Regions from separate parts of the Kitasatospora sp. SC0581 genome, predicted to be linked through region 2. Evidence: riboswitches for the same ligand, from Rfam matches in the RefSeq annotation. Region 2 holds a riboswitch; the other holds the start of a gene.
The links. A riboswitch is a leader RNA that binds a small molecule or an ion and turns the genes downstream of it on or off. The one in region 2 is predicted to bind cobalamin.

Region 1: another riboswitch for cobalamin. It lies ahead of ACLWS4_RS15090 (HoxN/HupN/NixA family nickel/cobalt transporter); the one in region 2 lies ahead of ACLWS4_RS34270 (prenyltransferase/squalene oxidase repeat-containing protein).

The regions. Positions count from the first base shown of each region.
Region 1 is NZ_JBLRWA010000007.1:223,118-232,956, forward strand. It holds gene nusB (transcription antitermination factor NusB) at 1-34, opposite strand, end outside; gene efp (elongation factor P) at 39-602, opposite strand; gene ACLWS4_RS15055 (M24 family metallopeptidase) at 681-1,787, opposite strand; gene rpmF (50S ribosomal protein L32) at 2,003-2,176, opposite strand; gene rpsR (30S ribosomal protein S18) at 2,225-2,461, opposite strand; gene ACLWS4_RS15070 (CobW family GTP-binding protein) at 2,476-3,642, opposite strand; gene rpsN (30S ribosomal protein S14) at 3,648-3,953, opposite strand; gene rpmB (50S ribosomal protein L28) at 3,953-4,189, opposite strand; gene rpmG (50S ribosomal protein L33) at 4,334-4,498, shown strand; gene ACLWS4_RS15090 (HoxN/HupN/NixA family nickel/cobalt transporter) at 4,565-5,680, opposite strand; cobalamin riboswitch at 5,711-5,924, opposite strand; gene ACLWS4_RS15095 (ArsR/SmtB family transcription factor) at 6,007-6,390, shown strand; gene ACLWS4_RS15100 (hypothetical protein) at 6,532-8,205, shown strand; gene ACLWS4_RS15105 (AAA family ATPase) at 8,250-9,839, opposite strand, start outside.
Region 2 is NZ_JBLRWA010000039.1:21,464-31,302, reverse strand. It holds gene ACLWS4_RS34280 (hypothetical protein) at 1-1,307, shown strand, start outside; gene ACLWS4_RS34275 (flagellar hook-length control protein FliK) at 1,392-1,862, opposite strand; gene ACLWS4_RS34270 (prenyltransferase/squalene oxidase repeat-containing protein) at 1,892-2,983, opposite strand; cobalamin riboswitch at 3,081-3,221, opposite strand; gene cobF (precorrin-6A synthase (deacetylating)) at 3,340-4,098, shown strand; gene ACLWS4_RS34260 (NUDIX hydrolase) at 4,061-4,576, opposite strand; gene ACLWS4_RS34255 (amidohydrolase) at 4,924-6,807, shown strand; gene ACLWS4_RS34250 (hydrolase) at 6,880-7,542, shown strand; gene ACLWS4_RS34245 (DoxX family protein) at 7,593-8,117, shown strand; gene ACLWS4_RS34240 (YoaK family protein) at 8,098-8,835, shown strand; gene ACLWS4_RS34235 (VOC family protein) at 8,891-9,826, shown strand.

The sequences.
Region 1 (9,839 bases), on a different contig from region 2:
CCCGCGTGCGGGCCTTGCTGCGTGCGGCCGACACGGACTTACTTCACCCGGCCGAGGTAGCTGCCGTCGCGGGTGTCGACCTTGACCTTCTCACCGGTGGTGACGAAGAGCGGCACCTGGATCTCGGCGCCCGTCTCCAGGGTGGCCGGCTTGGTGCCACCGGTCGAGCGGTCGCCCTGGACGCCCGGCTCGGTCTCGGCGATGGTCAGCTCGACCGCGGCCGGGAGCTCGATGTAGAGGACCGAGCCCTCGTTCTGCGCGACGAGGGCCTCGAAGCCCTCCAGCAGGTACTTGGCGGCGTCGCCGACGACCGACGGCTCGATGGTCAGCTGGTCGTAGGTGTCCATGTCCATGAACACGAAGTTCTCGCCGTCCTTGTACGAGAACTGCATGCCGCGCTTGTCGACGTTGGCGGTCTCGACCTTGGTGCCCGCGTTGAAGGTCTTGTCGACGACCTTGCCGGTCAGGACCTCCTTGAGCTTGGTACGCACGAAGGCCGGGCCCTTGCCGGGCTTGACGTGCTGGAACTCGACGACGGACCAGAGCTTGCCGCCCTCCAGCTTGAGGACCATGCCGTTCTTGAGATCGTTCGTGGAAGCCACGGGCGCACTTACTCCTGTATAGCTGTCAAGGAACCAAGGGATTGCGTCCTGCCGCCCACGGCCCCCGGGGGGCCGCGGTCACAGGGCGAGGAGCTCCTTGGTGGTGATGGTGAGCAGCTCGGGCCCGCCCTCCTCAAGGGGGCGCACGACGAGCGTGTCCTCGATCCGGACGCCGCCCCTGCCCGGGAGGTGAACCCCCGGACCGACGGTGACCGGCACGCGGCTGTCCAGTTTACCCATGTCCGCCGGACCGAGGCGCGGCGCCTCCCGGATCTCCAGCCCGATGCCGTGGCCCACCGGGTGCGGGGAGGGCTCGGTGTGGCCGGCCGCCTCCAGGACCTGCCGGGCGGCCCGGTCGGGTACGCACTGCTCCACGCCTGGTCCGAGCGCCTCCCGCCCGGCCCGCTGGGCCCGGAAGACCAGCCGGTGCAGCTCCACCTGCCAGGGCGCGGGGGCGGCGCCGATCACGAAGGTGCGGGCGGTGGAGACGCCGTAGCCGCGGTACTGGGCGCCCATCACCACGGTCAGGAAGTCGCCCTCCTCCACCCGGCGGTCGGTCGGCTGGTGGGCGGCCTGGCCGGAGTGGCTGCCGGTGCCGACCGAGACCGGGAAGGCCGCCCGGTCGGCGCCGTGGTCGATCATCCGGCGCTCCAGCTCCATCGCCAGGTGCCGCTCGGTGCGGCCGACCAGGATCGACTCCAGCAGCTCGCCCAGCGCCTGGTCGGCGATCTCGGCGGCGATCCGCAGGTCCGCGATCTCGTGCTCGTCCTTGACCACCCGCAGCCGCTCGACCGTCCGACCGAGGTCCACCAGCCGGGTCCCCGCTATCAGGTCGCCCACCGCCCGGTGCCGGCTGACGGTCAGGTCGTGCTCCTCCACCGCCAGGCCCGACACCCCGGAGCGGGTGGCCGCGGCCGCGGCGGCCAGCGCGGTGTCCGAGCCGGCCGCCACCGGCAGCCGGGTGACGTCCGGGGCGATCAGGTGCTCCCCGGTGTCGTCCGGCGGCAGGTCGTCCGGCAGCGCCAGCAGCGCCCGCTCCCTGGTCAGCAACAGGCTCGCCCCGCAGGGCGCGCAGCCCGTCAGGTACCGCACGTTCGCCGCGCGGGTGATCAGCGCCGCATCGGCCCCGGCCGCGCTGCAGTGCTCCCTCACCCGCTCCCGCCGCCCCGCGTACGCATCCGCCATGCGTCGAGCCTACGAACCCCCGGCCCGAAGCGCCCGCCGAGCACCCCCGCCAGAACCCCCGGTGCCCCTTGCGCGCCCCCCGCGCGACCGCGCCGTCGCCCTCCGGCCCGCGCCGGGGCCCCCGCCCCCACCCGTCGCTCCCCCACCCGCCGCTCGGACGCGCGCCGCCGCCGAGGGGCCCACCTCCCCTCGGCGGCGGCTTCCTCCCGTCGCGCCTACTGCCCGTCCGGGTCGAGCAGACCCCGCCGGTACGCCGGGACTAGGTTCTGCGGGACGAGCATCTCCCGGCCGTTCAGGGTGATCGCGACCAGCTTCGGGGGCGTCGCCCGCCACTGGGCCCGGCGGTGCCGGGTGTTGCTGCGGGAGGTCTTGCGCTTGGGTACGGCCATCGCGGGCTCCTTCTCGGGTGGTGTGGTCGAACGCGTCGTCGGGCGGCGCTAGCGGGTGGCGCCCGAGGCGTACGGCAGGAGGGCCGTCTCCCGGGCGTTCTTGATCGCCCGGGCCACCGCCCGCTGCTGCTCGGCGGTGAGCCGGGTGACCCGGCGGCCGCGGATCTTGCCGCGGTCGGAGACGAAGCGGCGCAGCAGGTCGGTGTCCTTGTAGTCGATGTACTCGATGCCCGCCGCGAGCAGCGGGTTGGGCCGGGGCTTCGGCGGGGCGGATCGTTTGCGCACGGGAGGGCGCTCCTTCAGTGGACGGGGTCGAGCAGGTCCTGGAAGGCGTCCGGCAGGGCCTTCCAGCCGGGTTCGCCGGCGGCGAGTTCGGCGTCGGTGAGCAGGCAGGAGTCGAGCAGGTCGGTGATGCCGTCGACGTCCAGCCCCTCGGCGGTGAAGCTGAGCTGCTGCACCCGGTCGCCGTGCCGGGGGTGCCAGTCGAGGGCGGCGGCGGCCCGGCGCGCGGGCGGGTAGAGCTCCCAGGCCGCGTCGGGCAGGGAGGTGAGCCAGGGCCCGCACTCCTCGACCGCGAGGTTCGCCCCGGCGGCGTCCCAGGCGAGTATCAGGTCGGGCCGGTTGGCCAGCCAGAACCGGCCGCGGCTGCGCTGCGCCGCCGGGACGAGCAGTTCCAGCGCCCGGTGCAGCCGCTCGGGGTGGAGCGGTCGGCGGCGCTCCCACAGCAGGGTGGCGACGCCCGCCTCGTCCCGCTCCTGCGGCAGCAGCGCGAGCGCCGGGTTGACCCGGTCGCGGGCGGCGGCCACGTCGAAGCCGCCGAGCGCGGCCCGGGTGAGCGCGCCGGTGCCGAGCCGGACGGTCCGGGCGGTGGCGTGCAGCTGGCGCAGGAGGGCGAGCCCCGGCGCGTGCGCCGCGGCGCGCGGCACGGCGAGCGTGCCGGCGTACTCGATCTGGTGGGCGAGCGCCTCGGCGCGGGTCCGGTCGTCGCGCGAGGCGGTCTGCTCGCCGTGCTCCACCAGGTCGTCGGGGACGGAGAGCTCGCCGACCAGCCGGTCCGGGTCGACGGCGGTGACCACGCCCGCCAGTTCGACGGCGTCGTCGAGCGGCCGCCCGTCCACCTCTCCCCCGGCGATCACCTCGACCGCGGGGTGCGGGTCGCTGCCGCCCCACAGTTCGACGATCGCCAGTCCGTACCGGCCGCCGTCGGCGATCTCCAGCAGCCGGGGCAGCAGGTCCTCGCGCAGGGCGCAGCACGGGCAGTCGTTCGCCAGTGGTACGTCGGCCACGTCGAAGGCCCCGGCGGCGTCGCGCAGCTCGCGGCGGACGGTGCCGAGCGCGGCGTCCCGCAGGTCGTGGTGCAGGACCACGGCGTCCACCGCGGCCGCCGCCAGTTCCTCGACGGCGGCCCGGCGCTGCTCCGCGTGCAGGCCGGCGACGACCACCACCGGCAGCCTGGTCCCGTCCACGGCGCTCACCAGCTCGCCTTGCGGACGCCGGGCAGGTGCCCGGCGTGGGCGTGGGCGCGCAGGTTGACCCGGGAGAGGCCGAAGGCCCGCAGGTAGCCGCAGGGCCGGCCGTCCACGGCGTCCCGGTTGCGGACCCGGGTGGCGCTGGCGTCGCGCGGCTGGCGGGCGAGTTCGGCCTGGGCGGCGGCGCGCTCGGCGGGGCCGGTGCCGGGGTGGGCGATGGTCCGCTTGAGCTCGGCCCGGCGCTCGGCGTAGCGGGCGACGACGGCGCGCCGCCGCTCGTTCTTGGCGATCTTGCTCTGCTTGGCCATCAGACCTTCTCCCCCCGGGCGCGGATGCGGGCGACGGCGGCCTCGACGCCGATCGCGTCGACGGTGCGGATGCCCTTGGCGCTCAGCGCCAGCCGGACGTACCGGCCCTCGCCGGGCAGCCAGTAGCGCTTGCGCTGGATGTTGGGGTCGAAGCGGCGGCCGGTGCGGCGGTGCGAGTGCGAGATCGCGTTGCCGAAGCCGGGCCGGCGGCCGGTGAGTTGGCAGCGGGCGGACATGGGTGCTCCCTGGCGTCCGGGAATGGGCAGGACCGGGCTCACGTTACACCAGATGAAAATGACTTCCATTTCGATGTACGGTTCGAGCCAACCCCTCGGACCGGACCCCGAGACCCCGACCCCCAGACCCCAGGAGGACGTCCCATGGCCCGCAGCGAACTGCGCCCGGTGATCAGGCTCCGCTCCACCGCCGGCACCGGCTTCACGTACGTGACCCGCAAGAACCGCCGCAACGACCCGGACCGGATGGTCCTGCGCAAGTACGACCCGGCCGCGGGCCGGCACGTCGACTTCCGCGAGGAGCGCTGACCCCGGACACGCGAACGGCGCCTCCCCGGACTCGGGGAGGCGCCGCGGGCGGCCGGGCCGCTCGGCTCAGGAGCCCTCGGGCGTCCAGCGCTGCTCGACCCGGGCGAGCTTCCAGTACCCGATCGCGATCGCCCAGACGACCACGAACAGCCCGGCGATCGCGTAGCCCACGTTGTCCAGCGAGATGTCCGCGACGAACCCGGTGACCGGGTCGGTCAGGTCGAGCTTCTCGTGCAGCACCCCGACCAGCTCGATGGTGCCGATGATGAAGGCCACCGCGATCGACAGACCCGTGATGGTCAGGTTGTAGTACACCTTCCGGACCGGGTTGGCGAAGGCCCACTGGTACGCGAAGTTCATGAACGTCCCGTCCAGGGTGTCGAACAGGCTCATCCCCGCCGCGAACAGCAGCGGCAGGCAGACGATCGCGTACCAGGGCAGCCCGGAGGCCGCGCCCGAGCCGGCCATCACCATCAGGGTGACCTCGGTCGCGGTGTCGAAGCCCAGGCCCAGCACCATGCCCACCGGGAACATCTGCCCCGGCCGGGTGATCGAACGGGTCGCCCGGTTCAGCACCCGGGCCATGAAGCCGCGCGAGTCGAGGTGCGCCTCCAGCTCCTTCTCGTCGAACTTCCCGGCCCGCATCGAGCGGAACACCCTGAGGATGCCGAGCAGCGCCGCCAGGTTGAGCGCGCCGATCAGGTAGAGGAACACGCCGGAGGTGGTCGTCCCGATCACGCCCAGCCACTTGTGGGTGGCCGACTCGTCGTCCATCAGCGTGTTCGCCAGCTGCGCGCCGCCCGCCACCAGGGCGGCCATCAGCACCACCATCGAGGAGTGCCCGAGGGCGAACCAGAAGCCCACCGAGACCGGCCGCTTGCCGTCCGCCATCAGCTTGCGGGTGGTGTTGTCGATCACCGCGATGTGGTCGGCGTCGAAGGCGTGCCGCATCCCGAGGGTGTACGCGGTGATGCCGAGGCCCACCCCGAAGACCTGGGTACCGACCGCGTACCGCTCGGGCGCGACCAGGAAGATCAGCGTGCCGAAGGCCACCACGTGCATGGCCACGATCACCGCCATCAGCCCGGCCGTACGGACGGTGTCCTCGCGGCGCCATCTGAAGCTGGGCAGCACGGAAGGGGCCGGCTTCGCGCCGGCGGCAACGGTTTCGGGCAGGGTCATCTGCGGATCACGCTCCAGCACCTCGTGGAAAACCTCGTGAGATGCCGTGGCCGGTCTCCTGGCTGACGGGATACCCGTGCCCGCCTTCCCAGGTGCGCGAGGCACCCAGTGGCTCCGTGGGCACGGACGACGTTCCTCCGCGGGCGGAGGAACGACCCGATCACAGTGGCGAGGGCCGCTCCGGGCTGGGACCCCTGAGGGTCCGTCACCGGTCTTCCCGAGCACCACGGCGGGGAACACCGTAGGGGCCGCGCCCCGACCCGTGCAAGGCTGCGCACCTGCGCAGGTGTCCAGGATCACAGGCGGCCGCCTGCAAGAATGTCCGCATGCATCTCGTACCGGCCGACCGCGCGGGCCACCGCACCATCGACGGGCACCGGGTCTGCGAGGCCATCGCCGCGATCGGCGACCCCGCGCACGTCCGGTCCTGGGCCGAGCGGTTCTCCCTGCTCGCCGACCCCGGACGGCTCGCCCTGCTGCTCGCCCTCCACCGGGCCGGCCCGCTCGCCGTCAGCGACCTCGCGGTGGCCACCGGCATGCGCGACCCCGCCGTCTCCCAGGCCCTGCGGCTGCTCCGCACGGCCGGCGTGGTCACCGGCGACCGGGACGGACGAGTGGTGCGCTACCGGCTCGTGGACGAGGCCATGCGCCCCCTCCTCGACGAGTGCGCCGCCGCCGAGCACCACGAGCCCAGCGCGGCAGTGGGCTGACCCCTCCCGCCGACGCCTGCCCGATCTTCCGACTCCCGCTCGGTCCGCCGACTCCCGCCCGGTCCGCCGACTCCCGCTCGGGCCGCTGACTCCCGCTCGGGAAGGCGCGCCGTGAACGGCCCCGGCCAGTACGATCATGATGTGCCGTCCCACCCCCATGCCTGGCCCGCCGACCGCTGGAACACCGACCCGGTCAAGGCCCGCGTGCTGGCGGTCGCCCGCACCCTCACCTCGGCCACCCGGGTGCTGGACGTCCTCTCCCTGCTGAGCCCGCACGGCATCGAGTGGTACTTCACCGTCAACCCCGGTTCCGTCTTCGCCGACCGCGCCCTGGACGACTACCTGCACGGCCTGTCCGGCTTCACCGTGCTGGACTGGGACGACGCCGTCCGCCACCGCTTCGACTTGGCCGTCGCCTGCGCCGTCCACTCCTCCATGCACCGCCTGGACGCCCGCCTCGTCGTCCTGCCGCACGGCGCCGGCTACAACCGCCTGGTCACCGAGTCCACCGGCGACACGGTCAGTGCCGCCGGCCTGTCCCGCAACGAACTCACCCACCGCGGGCGGGTGTTCGTGGACGTCCTCGGGCTCTCCCACCCCGAACAGCTGGACCGGCTGCGGACCTCCTGCCCCGAGGCCCTGGACGTCGCCCGGGTGGTCGGCGACCCGTGCTTCGACCGGATGCTCGCCAGCCGGCGCTCCCGGGACGGCTACCGCGCCGCGCTCGGCGCCGTCGGCGGCCGACGGCTCGTCGTCGTCAGCTCCACCTGGAGCGAGCACTCGTTATTCGGCCGCCACCCCGACCTGCCCCGGCGGCTCGTCCGCCAACTGCCCGCCGACGAGTACACGGTGGCCGTCGTGCTGCACCCCAACGTGTGGAGCCGCCACGCCCCCGGGGCGCTGCTCGACGACGCCCGCCGGATGGGCCTGCGCCTGATCCCGCCCCACCAGGGCTGGCAGGCCGCGCTCGTCGCCGCCGACTGCGTGATCGGCGACCACGGCTCGGTCACCGTCTACGGCGCCGCCCTGGAACACCGCACCATGCTCGTCGCCACCGGCGCCGCCGAACTCGACCCGCGCTCCCCCAGCTACGCCTTCGGCCAGGCCGCCCCCGTCCTCGACCCGGACGGGGACCTCGCCGCCCAGCTCGAACAGGCCCTCGCCGAGGCCCCGGCCGGCCTGCGCGAGATCACCGACCGCTCGCTCGCCCACCGCGGCGAATCCGCCCGGCTGCTGCGCCCGCTGCTCTACTCCTTCCTGGACGGCCTGGACGAACCCGGGGACGAACCGGCCCTGCCGCCCTACCCCAGGCCCGTCCCCTGCCCCGGGGCCGCCGAGTGGCCCACCGCGTACGACGTCGAGGGCAGCACCGAGGGGACCGAGGTGAGCCTGCGGCGCTACCCCTTCCACCCGGACGACCACACCCCGCGCGGCTTCCACGCCCTCACCGACGAGCACCCGGGCGACGCCCTGCGCTACACGGCCGAGGTGATCGCCCGCACCGAGGCGCACGCCGAACGCCCCGCCACCCGCTGGCTCGCCGACACCGCCGCCGAACTGCCCGGCCTCGCCGTCGCGGTGGCCGCCCTCGGCCCGGCCCGCCACCTGCTCCGGCTGCACGGCGGCCGGCTGCTGGAGGCCCGCGCCGAACCGGACTGGGGCCGCCCCGATCCCGCCGTCGACCCGCTGCTGCTCGGCTCCGCCGTGGCCTGCTGGCTCGCCGACGGCGGCGACCCGGCCGGCCTCCCGGAGCACGGACTCACCGTCCGCACCGGCGGGGACCGCACCCGGGTGTCCTTCCGTACCGGGCCCTGACCCCGCCCGCCCGCTACGGACCGCCCCTCGGCCCGGACCGCCCCTCAGCCCGCCAGCTGCCGCAGCCGCTCGCGGCTGCGCTCCGCCAGCTCCGCGTCGTCCAGCTCCTCGGCGAGGGTGACGAGCAGGGTGTGGGCCTGCGCCTCCTTCGCGTACTGGTTCCGCTCCTTGGCCTGCCGGGCGCAGTCGTCCGCGTGGACGACGGCGAGGTCCAGCTGCCCGAGCGCCCGGTGGGCCCGGGCCCGGACCAGCGGCAGCTTCATCAGCATGTCGTTGTCCCGCGTCCGCCCGGCCCGGGCGGTGGCCTCGGCCAGCAGGGTCAGCGCCTCCTCCGGACGGCCGTCGGCGATCAGCGCCTGCGCCAGGTTGTAGCTCTGGACGATCTCGCCGTGGTCGTCGCCCCGGTTCTCCGCCAAGGCCAGGGTGAAGCGCTCCACCGCGTCGCCCGGGCGGCCGTCGGCCAGGCAGAGCAGGCCGTCGGTCTCGTAGAGCACCCCGACCACCCGGCGGTTCGTCACCAGCGGGACCAGCTCCGTGGCGAGCGCCAGCTGCTCGGCGGCGAGCCGGTACTCCTTGCGCTCCTGGTGGGCGCGGGCGAGCTGGTTGCGCATCTTGACCACGGCGGCCGGCTGGTTGTCCCACTGGGCCGACTCGACGCCGAGCCGGTGGGTGGCGATCCAGTCGTCGTAGAGCTTGCGGCCGTGGTACAGCGGCCAGAGCGACTCGCAGAGCCGCCACACCTCGCCGTGCCACCCCTGCGCGGCCGCCTCCTCCACCACCGCGCGGAAGTCGGCGCGTTCGGCGTACAGCCACTCCAGGGCCGCGGCGTCGGAGGCGAAGCCGGGCAGGTCGTCGCCGCTCGGGTCCTGCAGCCGGAGCCGGTCCCTGCCCATCGTCCGGTCGGCGAGCGAGGCACGGCCCCGGAAGTACGCCACGACGCCGGTGAGGAGCCCGGCGCGGTCGGGCAGCTCCCGCGTCCGGCCGTAGGCGTGCAGCCGCACCACGTCGTGGGCCCGGAAGCGGTCCTCGCCGTCGTCGTCCACCACCTCGTCGAGCACGTGGACGCCACGCAGCTCCCTGACCGCCTGCTCGGCGCGCTCGACGCCGACCGCCCGCGCCAGTTCGGCGGACACGAAGGGGCCGGGGTGCACGCCGATCAGCTGGTAGAGCGCCCGGCCCGGCGCCGACAGCCGCTCGTGGACCAGGTCGTACGTCGTGCCGAGATCGCTCTCCTCGTCCTCCAGCATCGCCAACCTGCCCTCCCGGTCGTGCAGTTCGGCCACCACCCGGCCGACCGGCAGGCTGTCCCGGTCCAGCAGCTGGCTCCCGACCGCGTTCAGCGCGAGCGGCAACCCGCCGCACAGCTCGACCAGTTCGGCCAGTTCCCCGTCGGTTCCCCGCCCGGCGCCCACCCAGCCCCGTACCAGTTCGGCGCCCGCCGCCGCGCTCAGCGGCCCGAGTCGGCGCACCTCGGCGCCGTCCATCCGCAGCGCGGGCAGCCGCCGTCGGCTCGCGACCACCACCAGCCCGCAGGCGGGGAGCAGCGCCCGGACCTCCGCGGCGTGCTCGACGTTGTCCAGGAAGAACAGGCACCGGCGCCCGGCGGTGGCGGTGCGGAAGGCCGTGAACCGCTC
Region 2 (9,839 bases):
CCCAGATAGCCACCTCCAAGAGCACCGGCGTCACGTACCTGAAGTCCCTCCAGGCCGCCGACGGCAGCTACGTCACCGGCGGCGGACTCTCCAACGAGTGGGCGTTCAGCGCGCTCGCCGCCGCCGGAACGGCCGCCGCCGACGTGACCCCCGGCGGGGACAGCAGCAGGAACGCCCGCCTCGTCTACCGCAACCAGCTCGCCGCCCCCGGCTGGCCCGGCACCTCGCCCGTGGCCACGGACTACGAGCGCGCCGTCCTCAACGCTTACGCGGCCGGCATCGACCCCGCCCGCGTCGGCCCCGGCCGCAACCTCCTCGCCGACCTCACCGCCTACTGGCAGACCGCCGAACCCGGCTACTACGGCCCGTCCGCCAACTTCAACGGCACCGTCTTCGGCCTGCTCGCCCTCGCCGGCGCCAGGACCCAGGCCGGCGCCCAGCGCGCCCCGCAGCCGCTGCTCGACGCCTCCGTCACGGCCGTGCGCGCCAACCAGCACAACGACGGCGGCTGGAACTACAGCAAGGCCGCGGGCGACCCGACGGCACTCGCCCAGGGCAGCGACATCGACATGACGGGTGCCGCCATGGCCTCCCTCTGCACCGCCGGAGTGCCCAACACCGATTCCGCGGTCGTCGCCGCCAAGAACTTCCTCAAGGGCAAGCTCGCCTCCTCCGGCGCCTTCAACGCCATGTTCGGGGTGAACACCGACTCCAACGGCTGGGCCGTGTCCGGCCTCAACGCCTGCGGCATCAACCCCCAGGGCACCGACTTCACCAGCGGCACCGGCAAGACCCCGGTCGACTTCCTGATCTCCCAGCAGTTCAAGCCCGGCGGCGGCTTCAAGTACCTTCCCACCGACACCAGCCCGTCCGCCTACGCCTCCGTCGACGGCCTGCGCGCCGTCGCCGGTGCCGGGTTCACCGCCACCCCGCCCGCCCCGACCACCGCGGGCGAGCCCGCCTGGGCCGCGACCACCGACTTCACCGCCGGCACCGCCGCCCGGCTCCCGCTGGTCGTCGACGACGGCACCGGCGCGCTCAGGGTCTGCGCCGTCACCCTCACCCCGACCGGCACCACCGCGACCCTTGGCGACGTCCTCGACGCGGCCGCCACCGCGACCCCGAGCGGCTGCGTCACCTCCGTCACCCCGTCCACCGGCGGCGGCACCGTCACCGCGCTCAACGGCACGGCCAACGCCGGCTCCTCCACCTGGAAGCTCAGCCTGGACGGCGCCACCGCCACCCCGGCCGCCCGGGCCGCGACCGTCCACCTCGGCGACACCGTCTCGCTGCGCTACGGCGGCTGACCGCACGACGCGACGCAGGACGGGGGCACCGGCGCCCCGGCCCCTTCCGGAGAAGGGGGCGGGGCGCCGGTGGCCCTCCGCCTGTCAGGGCGCGGTGGTGCCCGGCTGTGCGCCGGCGCCGAAGGACCAGCCCTCGACGTCGCCGGGGGCCGGGTCGTAGCTGCCCGCGCCCAGGCTGCTGTATGACCAGGGGCCGCCGTGCTGGGCGTGCCAGTACGACCAGTAGGCGCTGCCGGTCGGGTTGGTGCAGGTCGTCGGCAGGGCGTTGATGGTGCAGACGAAGCCCGGGTAGCGCGGGTGGAAGGCGTACGAGAATCCGGCGCCGGTGAGCGCGGCCAGGCCGCTGGCCGGGTCGCCGGGCGCGCAGCCGGTCTGGATGCCGCCGCCGACGGCGGTGAAGTCGACCACGACGGTGACTCCGGTGGTGCCGCCGCAGGCGGCCGCCCGCGCCTGCGGGGCCTGGACGGCGCAGACGCCGAGCAGTCCGGCGGTGAGGGCCGCCGCGGCGGCGATCGACCCGAGCGTACGGCGGGCCGGGGTGGGGGTGTCGCTCATCGGTGAACTCCTCGCGGTGTCAGCGTGGTTCAGCGCGTGGCCGGGACCGGCGGGCAGGCCTGGGTCGGGGCGTCGGGGGCGGCCCCGGAGGCGGAGAGCGTGGACAGCGGGGTGCCCGCGAGGCCGAGGACGGCCTGCGCCGTGGCCCGGGCGCCGTTGCCCGCGTTGAAGCCGGTCGCGTCGTAGGCGACGGCGCCGCGGACCGCCGGGTCGGCGGAGCAGCCCTGCTGGAGCTTCACCAGCCGGCCCCAGGCCTTGAGGCCGGGGCCGAGGCGTCCGCCGGAGAGCAGCGCCTGGGTGGCCAGGCCGGTGCTGTTGGCGTTGGAGGCGGTCGCCCCGGCGGCCGCGAAGCCGCCGTCGGCGTTCTGGTGGGCGGTGAGCCAGCCCAGGCCCGTGTTCGCCTTGGCGGCGCGCCCGGTGGCGGCGAGGGCCTGGACGGCGAGCGCGGTGGCGTCGGCGTCGCCGGTGCAGGCGGCCTGGCCGAAGGAGAGCGGGAAGCCGCCGTCCGCGCACTGGCTGTTCGCCAGGAAGTCCACGGCCGCCGCCGGGGCGCCACCGGGCGTGCGGTGCAGGGCGATCACGGCGAGGGACTGGCCGAAGGCGTTGCTGTAGTCGCCCCACTGGGAGCGGTCGGAGAACCGGCCCTCGGCGGTCTGCAGCGAACGCAGGCGGGCCGGCAGGTCGACGCCGCCGAAGGCCGCCGGGTCCCCGCCGCGGACCTCGACGGCGAGCAGCAGCTTGGCGGTCGCGCCCGCGTAGGCCTCGGTGGTGCCGTCGCCGAGGTAGCCGCCGATGATCTCGGGCTTCGCCAGCCAGGCGGTGGCCTTCGCGGCGGCCTCGTCGGAGCCGCGCGAGGCGGCGAAGGCCAGTACGGCGTCGATGGTGAGGCCCTGGTCGGGGTAGGCGGTCCCGTTGAAGACGGACTCGAAGTGGTCGCCGTCGACGAGTTGGCGGGCCAGCCAGCCGCCCGCGGCGGCGTCGGGGCGGACCGTCGGGGACGAGGTCGCGGCGGCGGGCGCGTTCTCGGGCGCGGCGTGGGCGGCGGTGGCCGCCGGGAGTGCGGTGGCGAGCGCCACGGCGGGTATCGCGAGCAGACCGAGGGCGCGGCGGAGCGTGGGCATGGTGGCCTTTCCGGGCCCGTGCGCAGGGGCCCGGAGGGCGGCGGCGACAGCCGGGGCTGCCCTCGGGGCTCCGGCCCGCGGACCACGACGGGAGGAGGGACGACACGCCTCCGCCGACGGGTACTCGGGCTCGCCGCCGACCAGGAGCCGGCGGCCTACCGTTGCGGGCCAGCGCCGGATTCGAACCGGACTTCCCCCAGCGGCGGAGTCACAACATGACGGCCCATCATGGCGATACGGAAAAGATCCGGTCAAGGGTTCGAACGTGACATCACGGTGGCCGCCGCCCGACATCGCGACGCGCCCCTCCCGGCCGCCGGCAGCACCAGGGCGTCCCGGACGGCAGAATGCCTCCCATGCGGCACATCTTCGTCATCGGCATCGGCGCGGGCGACCCCGACCACCTCACCCTGCAGGCGGTCAAGGCGCTCGCCCGCACGGACGTCTTCTTCATCCTCGACAAGAACGAGGACCGGCAGGACCTGATCCGGCTGCGCCGCCGGATGCTGGCCGAGCACGGCCGGCCCGGCCACCGGGTGGTCGAGGCACCGGACGCGGAGCGGGACCGGACCACCCCCGCGTACGCGGCCGCCGTGGACGACTGGCGCGTCCGCCGGGCCGACCTGGTCGAGCAGTTGCTCTCCGAGCACCTCGGCGAGGGCGAGACGGGCGCGTTCCTGGTCTGGGGGGATCCGAGCCTCTACGACAGCGTCATCGCCGTGGTGGACGACGTCCTGGCCCGCGGCGCCGTCGGCTTCGACTACGAGGTGGTCCCGGGCATCAGCAGCGTCTCCGCGCTCGCCGCCCGCCACCGCACCACGCTGACCCGGGTCGGCCGCCCGGTGCAGATCACCACCGGCCGCCGACTGGCCGAGAGCTTCCCCGAGGGCGTGGACGACGTCGTGGTGATGCTCGACGGCCGCGCCGCCTTCACCGGGATCGACCCGGAGGGGCTGGAGATCCGCTACGGCGCCTACCTCGGCACCCCCGACGAGATCCTCGTCGCCGGGCCGCTGGCCGAAGCCGCCCCCCGGATCAGCGAGTTGCGCGAGTCGGCCCGCGAGCGCAAGGGCTGGATCATGGACACCTACCTGCTGCGGCGCTCCGGGAGCTGACCGGCGGGCGCCGCCCCTCGCCCGGGGCGGCGCCCACCGCCGGACGCACCCGCGCGGGGATCATCCCGAGGAAGCCGTCCTGGCCGTCCACGAGCGTGGGGCCCACGTCGTCCAACGGGGCGAAGCGGCAGTCGAAGACCATCCCGTCGTCGGTGCCGACCCCGCCGACGACGTGGCGCCACCCATCGGGTGCCGCCTGGCCGAGCGCGGCATGGAAGAACACCGTGACCCGTTCCACCCCGGTCTCCGGATGCGGCGACTGGTCGACCCCGAGGGCGTACAGCTCGCGGATCACCGCGATCCCCGTCTCCTCCAGGCACTCCCGCCGAGCCGCGCTCTCCAGGTCCTCCCCCGGTTCGACTCCCCCGGCCGGCACCTGGACACCGGCCTCGGGGAAGTCCCGGTGGGTGAAGGACAGCAGCTCCGGTCCGCTCGCCGTGGGCCTCGTGACGTACACCGCGACGCGGACGCGAGCCATGGTCCTCCTTCTTTCGTGAGCGTATTCGGGAGCACATCCGACGAACGGCCCGTTCGTCGGCGGCCGGTCGGCCGAGCACGTGCGCCACCGGCGACAGTGGAACGCCCGGCTGCCCGGGTGGGAGCGTCGCCGTCGGATCGCCGCCGTGGCGAGGATACCGGCCGGTGCGCTCCCGGACCGGTGCCGGTGCGCTGTCGGCCAATTCCGGCACCATGCCACTGCCTAACGTTCCGTCATGAGATCGAGCAGGACGGCCTTTTGGGCTCGTCCGGCTCGACCGCGCCGCGCCGCCGCCCGCTCCGGGCGGCGGCCCGAACCCATGACTGGAGGCCGTCGAGGTGCCTGCAATGCCGGTCGGCGGGCTGGTCCCCCGCACGGAGAACGTCACCGAACACGCCGCCGATGTCGTCGTCCGCAACGCCCGGATCCACACCGGGGACGCCCGCCGCCCGCAGGCCGGCGCCCTCGCCATCCGGAACGGCCTGATCACGGCCGTCGGGGACGACGCGGACGTCGCCCCGGCCGTCGGCCCGTCCACGGTGGTGGTCGACGCGCTCGGCCGCCGCGTGGTGCCCGGCCTCAACGACGCGCACCTGCACGTGATCCGCGGCGGCCTCAACTACGTCCTGGAGCTGCGCTGGGACGGCGTGCGGTCGCTGCGCCAGGGCCTGGCGATGCTGCGGGAGCAGGCCGCCCGGACACCCCGGGGACAGTGGGTGCGGGTGGTCGGCGGCTGGTCGGCGGAGCAGTTCGCCGAGCGGCGGCTGCCGACCCCCGCCGAGCTGAACGAGGCGGCGCCGGACACCCCGGTCTTCGTCCTCCACCTCTACCAGTCGGCGGTCCTCAACCGCGCCGCGCTGCGCGCCGTCGGCTGCACCCGCGACACCCCGGACCCGAAGGGCGGCCAGATCGTCCGGGGCCGCGGCGGCGAGCCCAACGGCATGCTGCTGGCCGCCCCGAGCGCCCTGGTCCTCTACTCCACGCTCGCCAAGGCCCCGACACTGGAGGGCGAGGAGCGCAGGACGTCCACCCGGCACTTCCTGCGCGAGCTGAACCGCTTCGGGCTGACCTCCGCGATCGACGCCGCCGGCGGGTTCCAGAGCTTCCCGGAGAACTACGCCACGGTGACCGAACTCGCCCGCGACGGGCTGCTCTCGCTCCGCATCGCCTACCACCTGTTCCCGCAGACCCCCGGCCAGGAGCTGGACGACCTCACCCGCTGGGTCGAGACGGTCCGCCCAGGGGACGGCGACGAGTGGCTGCGGCTGAACGGCGCCGGCGAGAACCTCACCTGGGCCGCCGCCGACTTCGAGAACTTCGCCGAGCCGCGCCCCGAACTGAACGCCTACGAAGGGGAGTTCGCCAAGGCCGTGCGCCTGCTCACCGAGCACGGCTGGGGCTTCCGGCTGCACGCGACGTACGACGAGACGATCCGGCGCGACCTCGCGGTGTTCGAGGGGCTCGCCGCCGAGGGGCTCTTCCCCGCCGGGAACCGGTGGCTCTTCGACCACGCCGAGACCGTCTCCCCGGACAGCCTGGACCGGATCGCGGCGCTCGGCGGCTCGCTCTCCGTGCAGAACCGGCTGTCCTTCCAGGGCGAGGTGTTCACCCGCCGGTACGGCGCCGCTGCCGCCGCCGAGGCACCGCCGGTCCGCGCCATGCTGGCGCGCGGACTGACCGTGGCCGCCGGCACGGACGCCACCCGGGTGTCCTCCTACAACCCCTGGGTCGCCCTGCACTGGCTGGTCTCCGGCCGCACGGTCGGCGGCCTGGCGATCCGGCCCCCGGAGAACCGGGTCGACCGGGCGACCGCGCTCGCGATGTACACCACGGCCGGCGCCGCCCTCACCGGCGAGCAGGACGTCAAGGGCGTGCTGCGGCCGGGCAGTTACGGGGACCTGGCGGTGCTGTCCGAGGACTACTTCACGGTGCCGGAGCCGGAGATCCCGTCCATCGAGTCCGTGCTGACCGTCGTCGGCGGCCGGATCGTCCACGCCGCGGCCGAGTACGAGGGCATGGACGAGGAGCTCCCGCCGGTCAGCCCCGGCTGGAGCCCGGTCGCCCACTTCGGCGGCTACCAGCCCGCCCGCCCCGCCCACGGCGCGGGCGCCCGCCAGGCGGAGCTGCTCGGCGAGGCCGTCGCCGAGTCCGAGCTGCACCACCGCTGGCGGGTCGCGCGCGGCCTGGCCGCCGAGCAGGGAGCGCCGTTCGACCCCTGCTTCCTCCTCTGATCCACCTGCCCCGCCTTCACGCGGACCACCGCGCGAAGGACCCTGTCCCACCGCACCGAAGGGAACCCCGTCATGGTCGACCTCACCCAGGTCAGCGCCACCCCCAGCCCCGACCTGCTCACCCCGGACAACGCCGTGGTGCTGTTCGTGGACCACCAGCCGCAGATGTTCTTCGGCACCGGCAGCGGCGACCGCACCGCGATCGTCAACGCCACCGTCGGCCTCGCCAAGGCCGCCCGGGCCTTCGACGTGCCGACCGTCCTGACCACCGTCGCCGCCGAGTCCTTCTCCGGCCCGCTGCTGCCGCAGCTGGCGGCGGTCTTCCCCAAGGCCGAGGTCCTCGACCGCACCTCGATGAACGCCTGGGAGGACGAGGCGGTCGTCGAGGCGGTCAAGGCCACCGGCCGCGGCAAGGTCGTGATAGCCGGACTGTGGACCGAGGTCTGCCTGGTCCTTCCCGTGCTGTCCATGATCGACCAGGGCTACGAGGTCTACGTCGTCACCGACGCCTCCGGCGGCGTCTCCCCGCAGGCCCACGAGCACGCCGTCCAGCGGATGACCCAGGCCGGCGCGGTGCCCGTCACCTGGGTGCAGGTCCTGCTCGAACTCCAGCGTGACTGGGCCCGCACGGAGACGTACGGCGTGGTCACGGACATCGTCAAGGAGCACGGCGGCGCATACGGCCTCGGGATCGTCTACGCCCAGGCCTTCCTCGGCGAGCACGCCGCGGGCTGAGCCGGCACCGCACAAGAAGCACAGGAACCAGGGACCAGGAACAGGACACGATGGATACCGGACTGCTGATCCTCCGCGTGGTGGTGGGCCTGCTCATCGCCGGGCACGGAGTACAGAAGGTGAGCCACCGCCTCGGGGGCCACGGCCTCGCCGGCGGGACGGCGGAGTTCCGCCACGACGGCTTCCGCGGCGGGACGCCCACCGCGCTCGCCGCGGGCGCCGGGCAGATCGGATCGGGCCTGTTCCTGGCCCTGGGCGCGCTCACCCCGCCGGCGGCCATGGTCGCCATGGGGGTGATGACGGTCGCGATCACCGTCAAACTGCCGCACGGGCTCTGGGTGCAGGACGACGGCTACGAGTACCCGCTGGTCCTGGTCGTCGTCACCGGGGCGCTCGCCCTCACCGGCCCGGGCCGGTGGTCCGTCGACCACGCCGTCGGCCTGACCGCCTGGCCGCTCTGGATCTCCGCCGCGGCCGTCGTGCTCGGCCCCGCCAGCGGACTGCTCACCCGGGCCGTCCTGCACCGCCCGGCCACGCCCGAAGGAGCCACCGCCGTTGCGCCCCCTGCTCACTGACGCCCTGCGGACGCTCGCCCCGCCGCGCACCGACCGGCACGGACCGCTGCCGCCGCTGATGCTGCTGCTGACGGTGGCCACCGGCGTGGTCGACGCGGTGAGCTACCTCGGCCTCGGGCACGTCTTCGTGGCGAACATGACCGGCAACGTGGTCTTCCTCGGCTTCGCCCTCGCGGGCGCCTCCGGCCTGTCGGCCACGGCCTCGCTGGTCTCGCTCGCGGCCTTCCTGACCGGCGCGCTCTGCGGCGGACGGCTCGCCGGCCGGTCCGCCGACCACCGCGGGCGCCTGCTGGCCCTGACCGCCCGCGTCCAGACCGCCCTGACCGCCGGCGCCGCCGTCACCGCCGCGCTCGCGGACGGCGCCGGCGCCCGCTACGCCCTGATCGTCCTGCTAGGCCTGGGCATGGGCCTGCAGAACGCGGTGGCCCGGCGGCTCGCCGTACCCGACCTGACCACCACCGTCCTCACCCTCACCCTGACCGGCCTCGCCTCCGACTCGGCCCCGGCCGGGGGCACCGCGCCGCGGCCTGGGCGCCGGATCCTCTCCGCCCTGGCGATGCTGCTCGGCGGCCTCGCGGGCGCGGTCCTGGTCCTGCACGGCCGGACCGCCACTGCCCTCGCCCTGGCCGCCCTGCTGCTCCTGGGCACGGCGCTGGCCGCCCACCGGCTCTCGGCGGCCCACGGGCCCGACGCGCCCTGGGCCGCACCGACGGCCTGACCACCGCACCGACACTCCGAGCACCCGCACCGACCACGACCGGGAGGTCACCCCCGTGCAACGCCCCCTGACCCGATGCCTCACCCGACGCCTGGTCCCGCTGGTGGCGGCGGTCGCCGCGCTGGCGGCCGTCCCCACCGCCGCCCCCGCCCAGGGCACCCAGGCCGCGCCGACCGCCGGGCACCGGCAGTTCGCCGTCGGCCCCCAGTACGACTCCACCCACGTGTACGTCGAGCCCGGCACCGAGCAGGCCTTCGCGGCCAGTTGGGTGGCCACCTTCGGCGGCAGCACGATCGGGCCGAACGCCACCCAGGTGACCCCCACGCCCAGCCGGACGCTCTCCGAACTGGTCGTCTCCCCGGTGGGCACCCTCTCGGTGTTCGACTACACCACGCCCGTCCCGTACCCCTTCGGCACCGAGCGCACCGGCTGGCTGGTCACCGACCTCGACCAGGCGGTCCGCGCCGCCCGCGCCGACGGGGCCGCCGTCACCGTGGCCCCGTTCGCCGACCCGATCGGCCGGGACGCCGTCGTCCAGTTCCCCGGCGGCGTCAACGCCCAGCTGTACGTCCACACCACCCCGCCCTCCTACCCCGGGCTCGCCAGCGTGCCGGAGAACCGGCTCTACCTGTCACCGGACGCGGTGGGCGCCTTCCTGCGCAGCTTCCTCGCCTTCACCGACGGCCGGATCGTCTCCGACGACCGCCGGGCCGACGGCGCCGCGATCGGACTGCCCGGCACCGCCTACCGGCTGCTGCGCCTCACCTCCGGCTTCGGCACCACGACGGTCGCCGTGACGGACGGCCACCTGCCGTACCCCTTCGGCCGGGAGCTCACCGGCTACGGCGTGGCGGACCTCGGCGCCACCCTGGAGCGGGCGAAGGCCGCCGGCGCGTCGGTGCTGTCCGGCCCGGTCCGGGCGGACGGCCGGGACAGCGCCATGGTGCGGTTCCCCGGCGGCTACGTCGCGGAGCTGCACGGCGACCGGTGACCGGTGCCCCGGC